DNA from 2 places in the Shewanella sp. N2AIL genome. Region 2 is predicted to be linked to the other one. Evidence: predicted binding sites of a transcription regulator. Region 2 holds the regulator's gene; the other holds the start of a gene.

Region 1 (5,542 bases), on a different contig from region 2:
ATCCCAATCGAAGTGTTCAACTATCACAAGCCATAGGTGGTTTGTTTAAGGCAGCTAGCAAATGATGTCAGATTTACTGTTAATTATTGGCCTCGTCGTGATTGCCGCATTCTTTTGGCAACTACGCCAAATGGCAGAGTTGAGCCGTATTTTTGCCGAAAAAGAATGTTGGCGACAAAAAGTGCAACTGTTAGCCATTGCTATGGAAACTGCCCGCCCTAGCATTGGCGGCACGACGGGGATCTGCTGGAAGGCGAAATATTTATTTGAATTCAGCACCGACGGCATTAACCAATACCGTGGCCATATTTGGATGCAAGGCAAGAAAATTCAAAAGATTGAATGGCCTATCTTCCCAGAGCCCGAATGGCATGAAGCGCCGACGTCACAGGGTAAGTTTGGCGGGTGTGGTACGCAAAGTGGTTGTAACTCAGGCAAATGCCATTAAGCTTTTATCGACAATGTTGGCTCAAATAAAATGTGAGCCAGAATTGAGAATAATCAGTCATTCTCTGGTGCTACAAAATAACTCACTGTAAAAGTTAAAAAAGAAAGGGCGCGGCCCTAAAGCCACGCCCTCCTATTCTCTGTTAAGCTATCCCGCTATTTTTGTGCTCCCTGCACCATCCATGCGTCAATCTGCGTCCTGCTTCATCCCTGCTCAATCCTTGAGGTCCTTGTACTCATGTACTTCCCTATCTCTTGGTCATCCAGTCCCAAGCTTGCTCTTTCCTGAGCGGTTCCATCATCATCCATGAAACGGGTATTGCATCCATTCAATTGCACTCCCTGTGCCATTGCAATCCTATGCAATGAGTCTATCAATCCTTGATAGTCTCCCTTCCTTGGTATTGGCTCTCTTTCATCCTGAAAGGCCTATATCCCTATCTTTCCTTAAGTCACATTCCTTAGTCACTGTTCGATCATCCTGATCGCCAACATCCTGTTGCCCGCAATTCCTTCTACAAGATGAATTCTACGCCAACCAACGAAAGTACTCATTGTGGATTATTTAAAATGTTAACAAAAATGGTGAGCTCAACTGATAACAAACAGGTTAACCTACTGATATGAATATAAATAATAACAACCCCCAAGACATAACCATCCTTTGAACCTACAAATTACTTACATACTTGTAGGAGATCTCTTACACGGAAGATGGCAATTCGAATCAAAAGTAAGCAAAACGCTAGATGTCTCCCCTGAGGACTTATGCATAAACCGCTATCGCTCAAAATTCGACAAGCATTCGGCGCATGACCAGAACACAGACAACACAGAGAGTAAATCATTGGGCAATAAGAGAAGTAGGACTGGTGAACATGCTTTACGGTGAGAAGTCTTTAAGCAGAGTTAAGATAAAGTCTGTGTGAATAGCGTTATAGCTTGGCAAAGCCAGATTAATGCTGAAAATGAACCAAAGAAAAGGGCGCAACTAAAGTGCGCCCCATTTATCCTTTGTAAGCCGTCCTGCTCGATTTGTGCTCCCTGCACCATCCATGCGTCTGCTTGCGTCCTGCGTCGTCCCTGTAATCCCTTTTCGTCCCTGTGTATCAAACTTACGTGAGATAACACTCAGTCCCTTGACCTGTAAATCCTTTTTACAGAGCCTGTCACTTCCTATGACGTATTCCTATTGCATCCTGCAAAATTTATTTTCCATAGATTAGTACAAGCTGTTCACCCTTATACTTTATCCTTATCTCGACACATCCTGTTTCGAGTTCATGCTTAATCCTTAAGCGTGTCCTGTATTCTTCCTGAAATTCATCATCCTGACGATACAACTCACTGTCCCTAATCATCCTTGAAAAGCAATCCTGCTTTTCCTTAGCCTATCCGAGGCGAATGACAGTTTTCCTACCGTCAGCGATTTCAACCTTGAAATCTTAATTCGTTGCTTCTTGCGTCCCTTTGGCCTGTTTCGCTTTCCTTGCTATCCATTTGCTTTGGCCATGAGTGAATTCTACGTTAACCGCAACTTTTTTGTTCGGCTCAAAGAACGGACTACAAAATAAATTACAGTTGAACAGAAGGTAAATAATTATAAGTTAATGATTATAATTAAAATTAAACGCAACAGAACAAAAAACAATCAAAAATAAAACATTATGTCCTACAGCGTTTGTAAGCGATCTCTCACACGGGCATGGGCATCTCACTCGGACGGCTTTTTTAACGCTTAAAAAAGCCGCTGATCATCTGAGCAAACATCACCCAATCAGCCATTAAACTGTAAAAGGGATACTGAAATGTCGCGGGTCGATTCTTCTCAAATACTAAGTGTCCCACCCACGCAAAACCGTAGCCAACGACCGGAATAAACCAACATAGCCACCAAGCTTGTGAAACCAAGGCAATGCCAATCAGCAGCAGGACTAAGCAACTGCCAACAAAGTGTAATTGCCGGCAAGTCGGGTGCTGGTGTTGGGATAAATAGAAAGGATAGAAATCGGCGAACCGTTTATAAGAGTGAGTCATCTTGTTGAACCGAATAGAATAATAACTGACCATGGACACTGCCGATATTGAGCTCGCCTAAAGAGACAAAGTCATGCTGGGTAAATAACTGCAGATGGCTCTCTTGAGCGACAAACACACCAATGCCATCCAAATCCGGCTGCTCATCACACCAACTCACTACCGCTTGCACTAACTTATGTCCGAGTCCTTTGTGCTGCTCGTTCGGTGCAAGGGCGATAAACTGCAAAATACCGCAGTGCTTACTGGGTAAGAGTTCGACAATACTGGACTCTTTTTTCATCAACGCTTGGGTCGATTGCCAGCCAGTACCTAACAACATCTTTAAGCGCCAATGCCAGTAACGCCCTTCTCCCAAAGGCACTTCTTGCGTTACCACACAGGCTAAACCAACCAGTCTTTCATGGTCGAACAAACCTATGAGTGCTTGTTTTTGTTGCCATAACGTATTGAGTTCTTCGCGGATCGCGGCGCGCAGTTTTTGCTCGTAAGCGGCTTTATCTGAGGTAAAAAGTGAATCGACAAAAAAAGGGTCATCATGGTAAGCGTTATAGAGGATAGAGGCGGCAATGCGTAAGTCTTCCGCGGTCAAATAGACTGCACGGCAGTCTTCCAAGGTTTCATTGTCCATTATTAGTATTCCTTGACTTAGCTCACACTTTTTATGAGTAACAATTAATTTACCAAGGAAACGGAAAAGTGCAAATTTTAATCATAGATTGCATTTTTCAATCAGGCGCTTACTCTAAACGAAGGCACTATACTGAAAAGGAAACAATGATGGATACAACTCCAGTAGACCTAAGCCACTTATTCGAGCAACTCGGTTTAGACAGTAGCGATGAGGCCATAGCGCAATTTATTGCAACCCATGATATCGACCATCACATCCATCTAAGCCAAGCGCCCTTTTGGACCCCAGCTCAAAAGAGCTTTATCATCGAAGGCCTAGAAGCTGATGCCCTCTGGACTGAGCCCATTGAGCAACTCGATACTCAGCTACGTAAGCTATAAAACTCGCAGGGTTAAATTTTACTGTAAGCCGTTTCACCCCAACCCACTAAGGCATTGTTGCTCAGCACGATAGGTGTGCATTCGTCCTTAGTGGTTTTTCCATCGCCATTATTGCGCTGGGTACGATAAAACAACACTAAGACTTCTTTATTAGATTCACCTTGTTGAGCACTTTGTTGAATGTAGGCTTCACTAAAATCAGCGGTGCCCATTAAGATCATCAATTGGTCTTTGGGCATCCCTAAACTCAGTTTTGTTAAGTTCGTGCGGTTTTTATCCTGCACTTTCTCCCATGATGCGCTGCTATCCCAACCCGATTCGCCATCACCGACATTGACCACACAGCCGCTAAGACCTAAGCTTGCAAGCCCTAAAAAAGTGATGGCGATAAGTTTGTTATTCAATTTATGGTTAATCATGTGACATCCTGTGTGATTATTATTGTTGCTTGAAAAAGCGATTTAGGCAGGACAATAGGCAAAATAGATGCCAAATGACAACACACTGTTTTTAAATGAAAAAACTTACACGTTCTTTTGAGATGGGTTTAACTCATTCAACAAATTAAGGAATTTTGCTAATTATGAGTCCACTTGACCAAGTATTAGCGGCTGCACGTTCGCTCGAAGCCTGCGGTAAAGTACCGAGCCTTGCCTTAATAAAAACCCGTTTAGGTAGCAGCCTACCTTTACCGATATTGATCCAAGGCTTACAGCAATTTAAATCTATGCCTAAGGCGGATCGTGAGCGTTTAGCAGAGTTACAAGCCATCAGCCCGACAATCGAAGCCGCTGCAACTAACGATACCTTGACGCTTGCGCTGCTTGCCGAGCGTCTGCAGATACAACAGACGCATTTTGAGCGTCATGCTGAGCAGCAAAAAGCAGAAATCATGCAATTAAAAAATGAACTGCTTGAACTAAAACAACGCATCAACTTATTAGAATCCCAAGGAAAAACCGCTTAATGTTTGTCACTGAACTGCGCTTCGAATGCTTCGCCGACACCACTATCTCTGCCGCCGAAAAAGCCATTAATCAACTCCTCGAAGCCTATCGAGCTAATGGCCAAATCTTAGGGCGAGAATTTGCGGTCGCCTTTAATGACGGTGAGTTTAGAGTGCGTTTACTGATGCCAGAGAAAAGCAGTTTAGCGCATAAATATCACAGCCCTTGGGTTAAAAAAGCCTTAGCAGAGTTAACCGACGCTAAGCTACTCGCGCCGCGGGAAAAGTTTATCGGTCAGGACATTAATTCTGAGGTCAGCAATACCGACACACCGAGCTGGCAACTGCTGTATACCAGCTTTGTACACATGTGCTCGCCCCTGCGCAGCGGCGATAATCTATTGCCCATTCCTTTATATCGACTCCCAGCAACCTTTAATGGCGATCACAAACGCATTATCCGTTGGCAGACCGAATGGCAAGCGTGTGACGAGTTACAAATGGCGGCGGCCACCAAAGCAGAATTTGCCGCACTTGAGGAATTATCAAGTCCAGACAGTGATTTATTTCGCAGAGGTTGGGATTTGCGCGGCCGTATCGAATATCTCACTAAAATCCCGACTTATTACTACTTATACCGCGTCGGTGGCCAAGATTTAGCCTCAGAAAAAGCGCGGCCTTGTCCACGCTGTGGTAGTCATGATTGGAAACTCGATGAACCTTTATTGGATATGTTCCACTTTCGCTGCGAGCCTTGCCGCATAGTATCGAATCTGTCTTGGGATCATCAGTAACATCATTTTATCCCGCCAAAGACCTCAACCTAAGAATCAGCCATGCTTAGGTTGAGCGTTCACGCTCAAACTCAGTGTGGTAGAGCGTTCACACTCTGGCTAAACGTGGTTGAAGGCTAAGAGCTCGCCGCAAGATAGCGTCAAGCTCCCGCCAACTAGCGTTTACCGAAGAGGTTTTGCCACATACGTTTAAAGCTGGCAAAAATCCCCGGATGTTCTAATGCGGGCATAGGCAGTTCTTCATGTTTAACGGGCGGTGCTATCCGTGGTGATAACGCCCCAATAAATTCCGCTAAACTTGGCG
Region 2 (5,542 bases):
GAATATAGGCCAGATCATCGGTGTCCATGCTCGCCGTCGCTTTCGCAACCCGCTCAGGACTCATGCTGCGGATCAGCGGATCTTTGAGTTCCTCGCTTAACTCGTCGAGTATGTCGCCTATTTGTTCCTGATCGATAAGCTGCCACAGCACTTGTCTAGCGCTGGGGGGGGAGGATTCTAAGATCAGCGCGATATCGGAGGCGGCCATTTTTTGCAGCATGTTACGCACGTGCACAAACATGCCACTGCTAAGCGCTTGATTTAACTGGTCGAGACTATGTCCGGTGTGATCGTTTTCTGAGTTATCTACGGGCATTTGTCCTCCATAGTTGTCCGCCACTGTGCGGCAAATTGGTTCGAGAGTGCGCTGCTTGGCGCAGGGCTGAGACTTAGCGGTGACTTCGCGATAGTTATGCTTCAGTCACAGATAGAGAGCTCTGGCATAGATCATGCGTTTTACGCATAGATTAAGGCGGCTAAGACTAAGGTGAGTCAGCGGTAATGCTCGCTAGTGTAATCGCCTATGGTTCGTGTCGTCGAGCGACAAATGTGTCGCCAAGCTTTTGAAACGAGATGTGAACTGCACAAATCAGCAGTGCTAAATGTGAGGTGTACTAATCTGAGTGCCTGTGTGGAACGCTGAGTATGAAATCAAACTAACAGGCTTCGTCAAACTTAGCGTCGATTAAGGCACAAATGGCATCCAAAGCGGGTTCAGCATCTGGGCCTTCGGCGATAAGTTTAATGGTTTTACCCATGCCAGTCTCAAGCATCAATAAGCCGAGCACGCTGGCTGCGGATGCCTGTTTATCGCCTTGTATTAAGGTGATGGTCGCATCAAACTCGGATGCCAGTACCACCAACTTAGTGGCGGCACGGGCATGTAATCCCAGTTTGTTACAGATGGTGATCTGACGTTCAAGCTTTGGCATTATTCAGCTCTCGATGGCGGGCATAAACTTTATGTTTACCGTTACTAAAGCGTTTAGCCAATTGCTCTGCGACGTAAACCGATCTGTGTTGTCCACCGGTGCAGCCAATCGCCACAGTTAAATAACTGCGATTGTTGCGTTCGAGATGCGGCAGCCAAGTTTCCAGTAAATTTTCGATTTGCCAGATGAACTTATTCACGAGTGGTTGACGATTTAAGAACTCAGCCACGGGTTCATCTAAGCCAGTCAATGGACGCAGCGCCAGTTCCCAGTGTGGGTTAGGCAGGAAGCGCACATCGAACATAAAGTCGGCTTCGGTTGGCATACCGTGCTTAAAGCCAAAGGACTCGAAGTTAATCACTAACTCTTTATCGACGCTGCCGAGCAGAATTTGTCTCACTTGATCGCTTAAATCATAGATATTCAGATTCGACGTATCTATGTAGTGATCGACCAGTTTTGACATAGGCTCGAGCAGCTTCCCTTCCAGCTTTATCGCTTCTTGCAAAGAGACTTGGCTCTTCGACAAAGGATGCAAACGGCGGGTTTCGCTGTAACGCTTGAGCAGAATTTTATCGCTGGAGTTAAGGAAGAAGCTGGTTAACTCAGTATCAGGAGGCAGGCTCGCGAGTTGCTTCACTAAGACTTTATCCTGCTCAGGCATATTACGCACGTCGACACTGATGGCGACGAGATCGTTACTGCCTTTGAGTTGCTCAAGCAAAGTGCCGATTAAGGGCAAGGGAAGGTTATCGACACAATAATAGCCGAGATCTTCGAGTACCCTTAGGGCGACAGATTTGCCTGAGCCTGAGCGGCCCGACACTATGACCAGTTTCATCCAGTGATTACCTGATAGAGTTCCGTTTCATCATGCGTCTTGCGTAATTGCTTTAATATTTGCTTGTCGCTCAGCTTTTCGGCCATGCAAGACAAGGTACTTAAGTGTTGCTGACATTGGTCAGCAGGCACCAGTAGTGCAAATAAAATATCAACAGGTTGCTTATCGATAGCATCGAATGCTATCGGCTCTTCACACTTAATGAGTATGGCAATGGGCTGATCTATATCGGCTAGTCGACCATGTGGAATGGCGATGCCGTTACCTATACCTGTGCTCCCCATCTTTTCGCGCGCCACTAGGCTTTCGAATATCTCTTGAGATGAGAGGGTCGGGTACTGGGCAGCGACTAAGTCGCTGATGAGTTCCAGTACCTTTTTCTTGCTGCCCGGAGTGGCGCAGGTAGTGCACTCCGGCCGCAGTATGGTACAAAGTTCCATTATTAGTGTTTTGTTAACTTCTCTTTGTGTTTAATAACCTGACGATCAAGCTTGTCAATCAGGGCGTCTATAGCGGCATACATGTCAGCATGCTCTGAAGTAGCAAAAACTTCACCACCGATAAGATTTATTCTCGCTTCGGCAATCTGTTGCATTTTCTCGACATTGAGCACAACGTGCACATTATTGATCTGTTCGAAATGGCGTTCAAGTTTTGAAAACTTTTCTTCTACATATGCGCGTAACGATTCGGTAATTTCGACATGGTGTCCACTCAGGTTTATTTGCATAGAAACGTCCTCCGATATCCACTGTAGGTTATAAACTTTTACGCTGATTAGAAGGCGGAATGAGCATAGCCTCTCGGTACTTCGCAATGGTTCTGCGGGCTACGTTGATCCCTTGTTCTGCCAGAAGTTGTGCCATCTTACTGTCGCTCAATGGTTTTTTCTGGTTTTCCGCTGCAACCAGTTTCTTAATGAAGGCTCTGATTGCTGTGGATGAGCACTCCCCACCATCGTCAGTACCGACGTGGCTAGAGAAGAAGTATTTTAGTTCAAAAAGTCCCTTAGGGGTATGCATGTATTTCTGTGTCGTCACCCGTGAGATGGTCGACTCATGCATTTCTACCGCTTCGGCAATATCGTTAAGCACCATAGGTTTCATGGCTTCTTCACCGTATTCGAAGAAACCTTGCTGATATTGCACTATGCAATTCGCAACTTTAAGTAAAGTGTCGTTACGGCTTTCTAGGCTTTTGATAAACCATTTAGCCTCTTGCAGATGGCCACGAATAAACTGGCTATCGGCTTGGTTTTTAGTACTGCGCGCCATCGATGCATAATGTTGATTTACATTGATTTTTGGCATGCAGTCTGGGTTAAGTTCAACCACCCAGCGGCCATTCTTCTTCGACACAGACACATCTGGGATGACGTATTCGTCATCGTTGGGCGTAATCAATAAACCTGGGCGGGGATTGAGGGTTTGGATAAGCGCGATGCCGTCCCTTAATTCATCCTCTTTTAATTTAGTCTTACGCATCAACAATCTAAAATCGCGGGCGGCGATCAGATCTAAATGATCTTTGATCAACATGCGGGCATTTTCTAGATGGGGAGTGTCAGCGGCGAAATGCGACAGTTGGATCAGCAGGCACTCGCTTAAATCGCGGGCGGCCACACCAATGGGATCAAAATGTTGAATGCGCTTGAGTACGGCTTCGACTTCGTCGAGTTCGACCTCAGGATTACCCATAGCTTCGAGGATTTCATCAGTGCTTTGGGTGAGATAGCCCTGATCGTCGATGGCATCAATAATGGCGGTAGCAATGGCTAAATCGGTTTCAGAAAACGGCGTGAGGTTTTTTTGCCATTCTAAGTGCTCATACAAGCCTTCACTGGTCTCACCTTGGAAGGGCATATCATCTTCACGACTGCCACCGGGGCCAGAATTAGGGGAGGCGGTGAACACTTCATCCCAGGTGGTGTCCATGGGGAGTTCGTCGGGCATGGATTCTTTGGTTAAGGACTCTGCCGTGTCTATGGTGGAGCTGTCTTTCTCTGGCGGCAGAGTGCTCGATTCACTGAAATCCGTATCGGAAAGCGTTTGGTTTACAGGGTCTTTAGTGGCGTCGAATTGATCCTCTTCCAGCTCGAGAAGGGGATTAGAATCTAAGGCTTGCTGGATCTCTTGCTGCAGTTCTAATGACGACAGTTGCAACAGACGAATGGCCTGTTGTAATTGTGGCGTCATGGTTAACTGTTGACCCAGTTTGAGCTGGAGTGACGCTTTCATGTTACCGCTGATCCCTACGTTATTATTGTTGGATGAGGTCGCTTGTTATCATCTTGAGTGGAGCCCAATGCTGGCACAAATTGCCTTCATTGGCTCCGCTTGATTAACTATAGCCTGAATTGTTCACCTAAGTACACAGCCCTAACTTGCTGATTGTCTAAGATCTCTGCAGGTGTTCCTTCGGCAATCAGGTTTCCGTGACTCACAATATAGGCATGTTCACACACATCTAATGTCTCGCGGACATTGTGGTCTGTGATCAACACGCCAAGGCCACGACTTTTGAGCTGTTCGATAATCTTTTTGATGTCGATAACTGAAATAGGATCGACACCCGCAAAGGGTTCATCGAGCAAAATGAACTTAGGATTTGCTGCTAACGCCCGTGCAATTTCGACACGGCGACGTTCGCCCCCCGACAATGACATGCCTTGGCTGTCACGGATGTGGGTGATGTGGAATTCTTCGAGCAGATGCTCGAGTTGTTCTTCCCTTTGCTCTTTCTTCAATTCTTTGCGCGTTTGCAGTACGGCCATGATGTTGTCATGGACGGTCAGCTTACGGAAGATACTGGCTTCCTGCGGCAAGTAACCTATGCCTTTGCGGGCGCGCAGGTGCATAGGATCTGCGGTTAAATCATCATCGTCGATAAAGATGTGGCCTTTATCGCTTTTAACCAGACCGACGACCATGTAAAAGGTGGTGGTTTTACCCGCACCGTTTGGGCCGAGTAGGCCAACGACCTGACCGGTTTTTACCGTCAGACTGACGTCTTTAACCACTTGGCGACTCTTATAACTCTTCGCCAGATTTTGTGCTCTTAGGGTGATTTGGGTCATTTAGAGTCCTGCTTTTTCACAGGTTTATCCGCTGGCGCGTCTGGTTTGGCATCATCTTGATAGCTTTCTGGCTGAATAATAGTGATCACGCGATCGTCACCACTACCTGTGCTTTCTGCAATCAATTTTTGCTGGATGATGTTATAGCGGATCACATTACCCGTCACTTGGCTACCTGCTTGATCTAACGAAGCTTGGCCTTTCAGTGTCAGGGTGCGGCTCGCCATATCGTAACGAATTTCTTTCGCGCTCGCCGAGGCTGGACGGCCATCGTCTAATACTTGGCTGTACGTCGCAGGGTTACCTGTGGCCACTAAAATTTTGCTATTTTCACCTTCGGCAGAAAATGCACGCAGTTGATCTGCATGGATTTTAATCGAACCTTGGGTGACTTCAACCGGACCAAAGAAGATGATCTGGTTGTTCTTGATATCTGCCGTTTGGCTCACAGCCTTGATTTTGACTTCCTGTTTCAGGTCGTCGACTTTAGCAAAGGCGCTCATGCTCATTATTAGCATTAGGCTGGCAAGTAATACGTTATTTTGCTTCATATGTTCCTACTACCTGACTGGTCAATTGCACTTCTTGCGCGTTGAGGTCGGCATAAAGGCCTTGGCCTTGAATATTAAAATCTTTCCCTGTGACGTAAATGGTGCGGTCAGAGGTCATTATCATCGTATTGAGATCGAGTTC

What was found. Region 2 encodes sigma-54, which starts transcription at its own class of promoters, with help from an activator protein. Its sites were predicted from a motif close to GTTGGCACGNNNNTNGNNT; they were not measured.
Region 1: MO387_RS01265 (DUF3192 domain-containing protein) is a predicted target of sigma-54. The motif match lies at 3,974-3,992, and genes of this name have one in related genera.

What each region holds. Positions count from the first base shown of each region.
Region 1 covers NZ_JALBYT010000001.1:272,951-278,492, reverse strand. Annotated here, with positions in the region: gene MO387_RS01290 (DUF3549 family protein) at 1-65, shown strand, start outside; gene MO387_RS01285 (DUF3301 domain-containing protein) at 62-448, shown strand; gene MO387_RS01280 (DUF962 domain-containing protein) at 2,179-2,484, opposite strand; gene MO387_RS01275 (GNAT family N-acetyltransferase) at 2,468-3,115, opposite strand; gene MO387_RS01270 (DUF2789 domain-containing protein) at 3,265-3,498, shown strand; gene MO387_RS01265 (DUF3192 domain-containing protein) at 3,510-3,917, opposite strand; gene MO387_RS01260 (hypothetical protein) at 4,082-4,465, shown strand; gene MO387_RS01255 (Zn-ribbon-containing protein) at 4,465-5,238, shown strand; gene syd (SecY-interacting protein) at 5,394-5,542, opposite strand, start outside.
Region 2 covers NZ_JALBYT010000011.1:85,895-91,436, forward strand. Annotated here, with positions in the region: gene mgtE (magnesium transporter) at 1-316, opposite strand, end outside; gene MO387_RS08760 (HPr family phosphocarrier protein) at 657-932, opposite strand; gene rapZ (RNase adapter RapZ) at 919-1,773, opposite strand; gene ptsN (PTS IIA-like nitrogen regulatory protein PtsN) at 1,770-2,213, opposite strand; gene hpf (ribosome hibernation promoting factor) at 2,216-2,503, opposite strand; gene MO387_RS08780 (RNA polymerase factor sigma-54) at 2,532-4,010, opposite strand; gene lptB (LPS export ABC transporter ATP-binding protein) at 4,118-4,849, opposite strand; gene lptA (lipopolysaccharide transport periplasmic protein LptA) at 4,846-5,400, opposite strand; gene lptC (LPS export ABC transporter periplasmic protein LptC) at 5,387-5,542, opposite strand, start outside.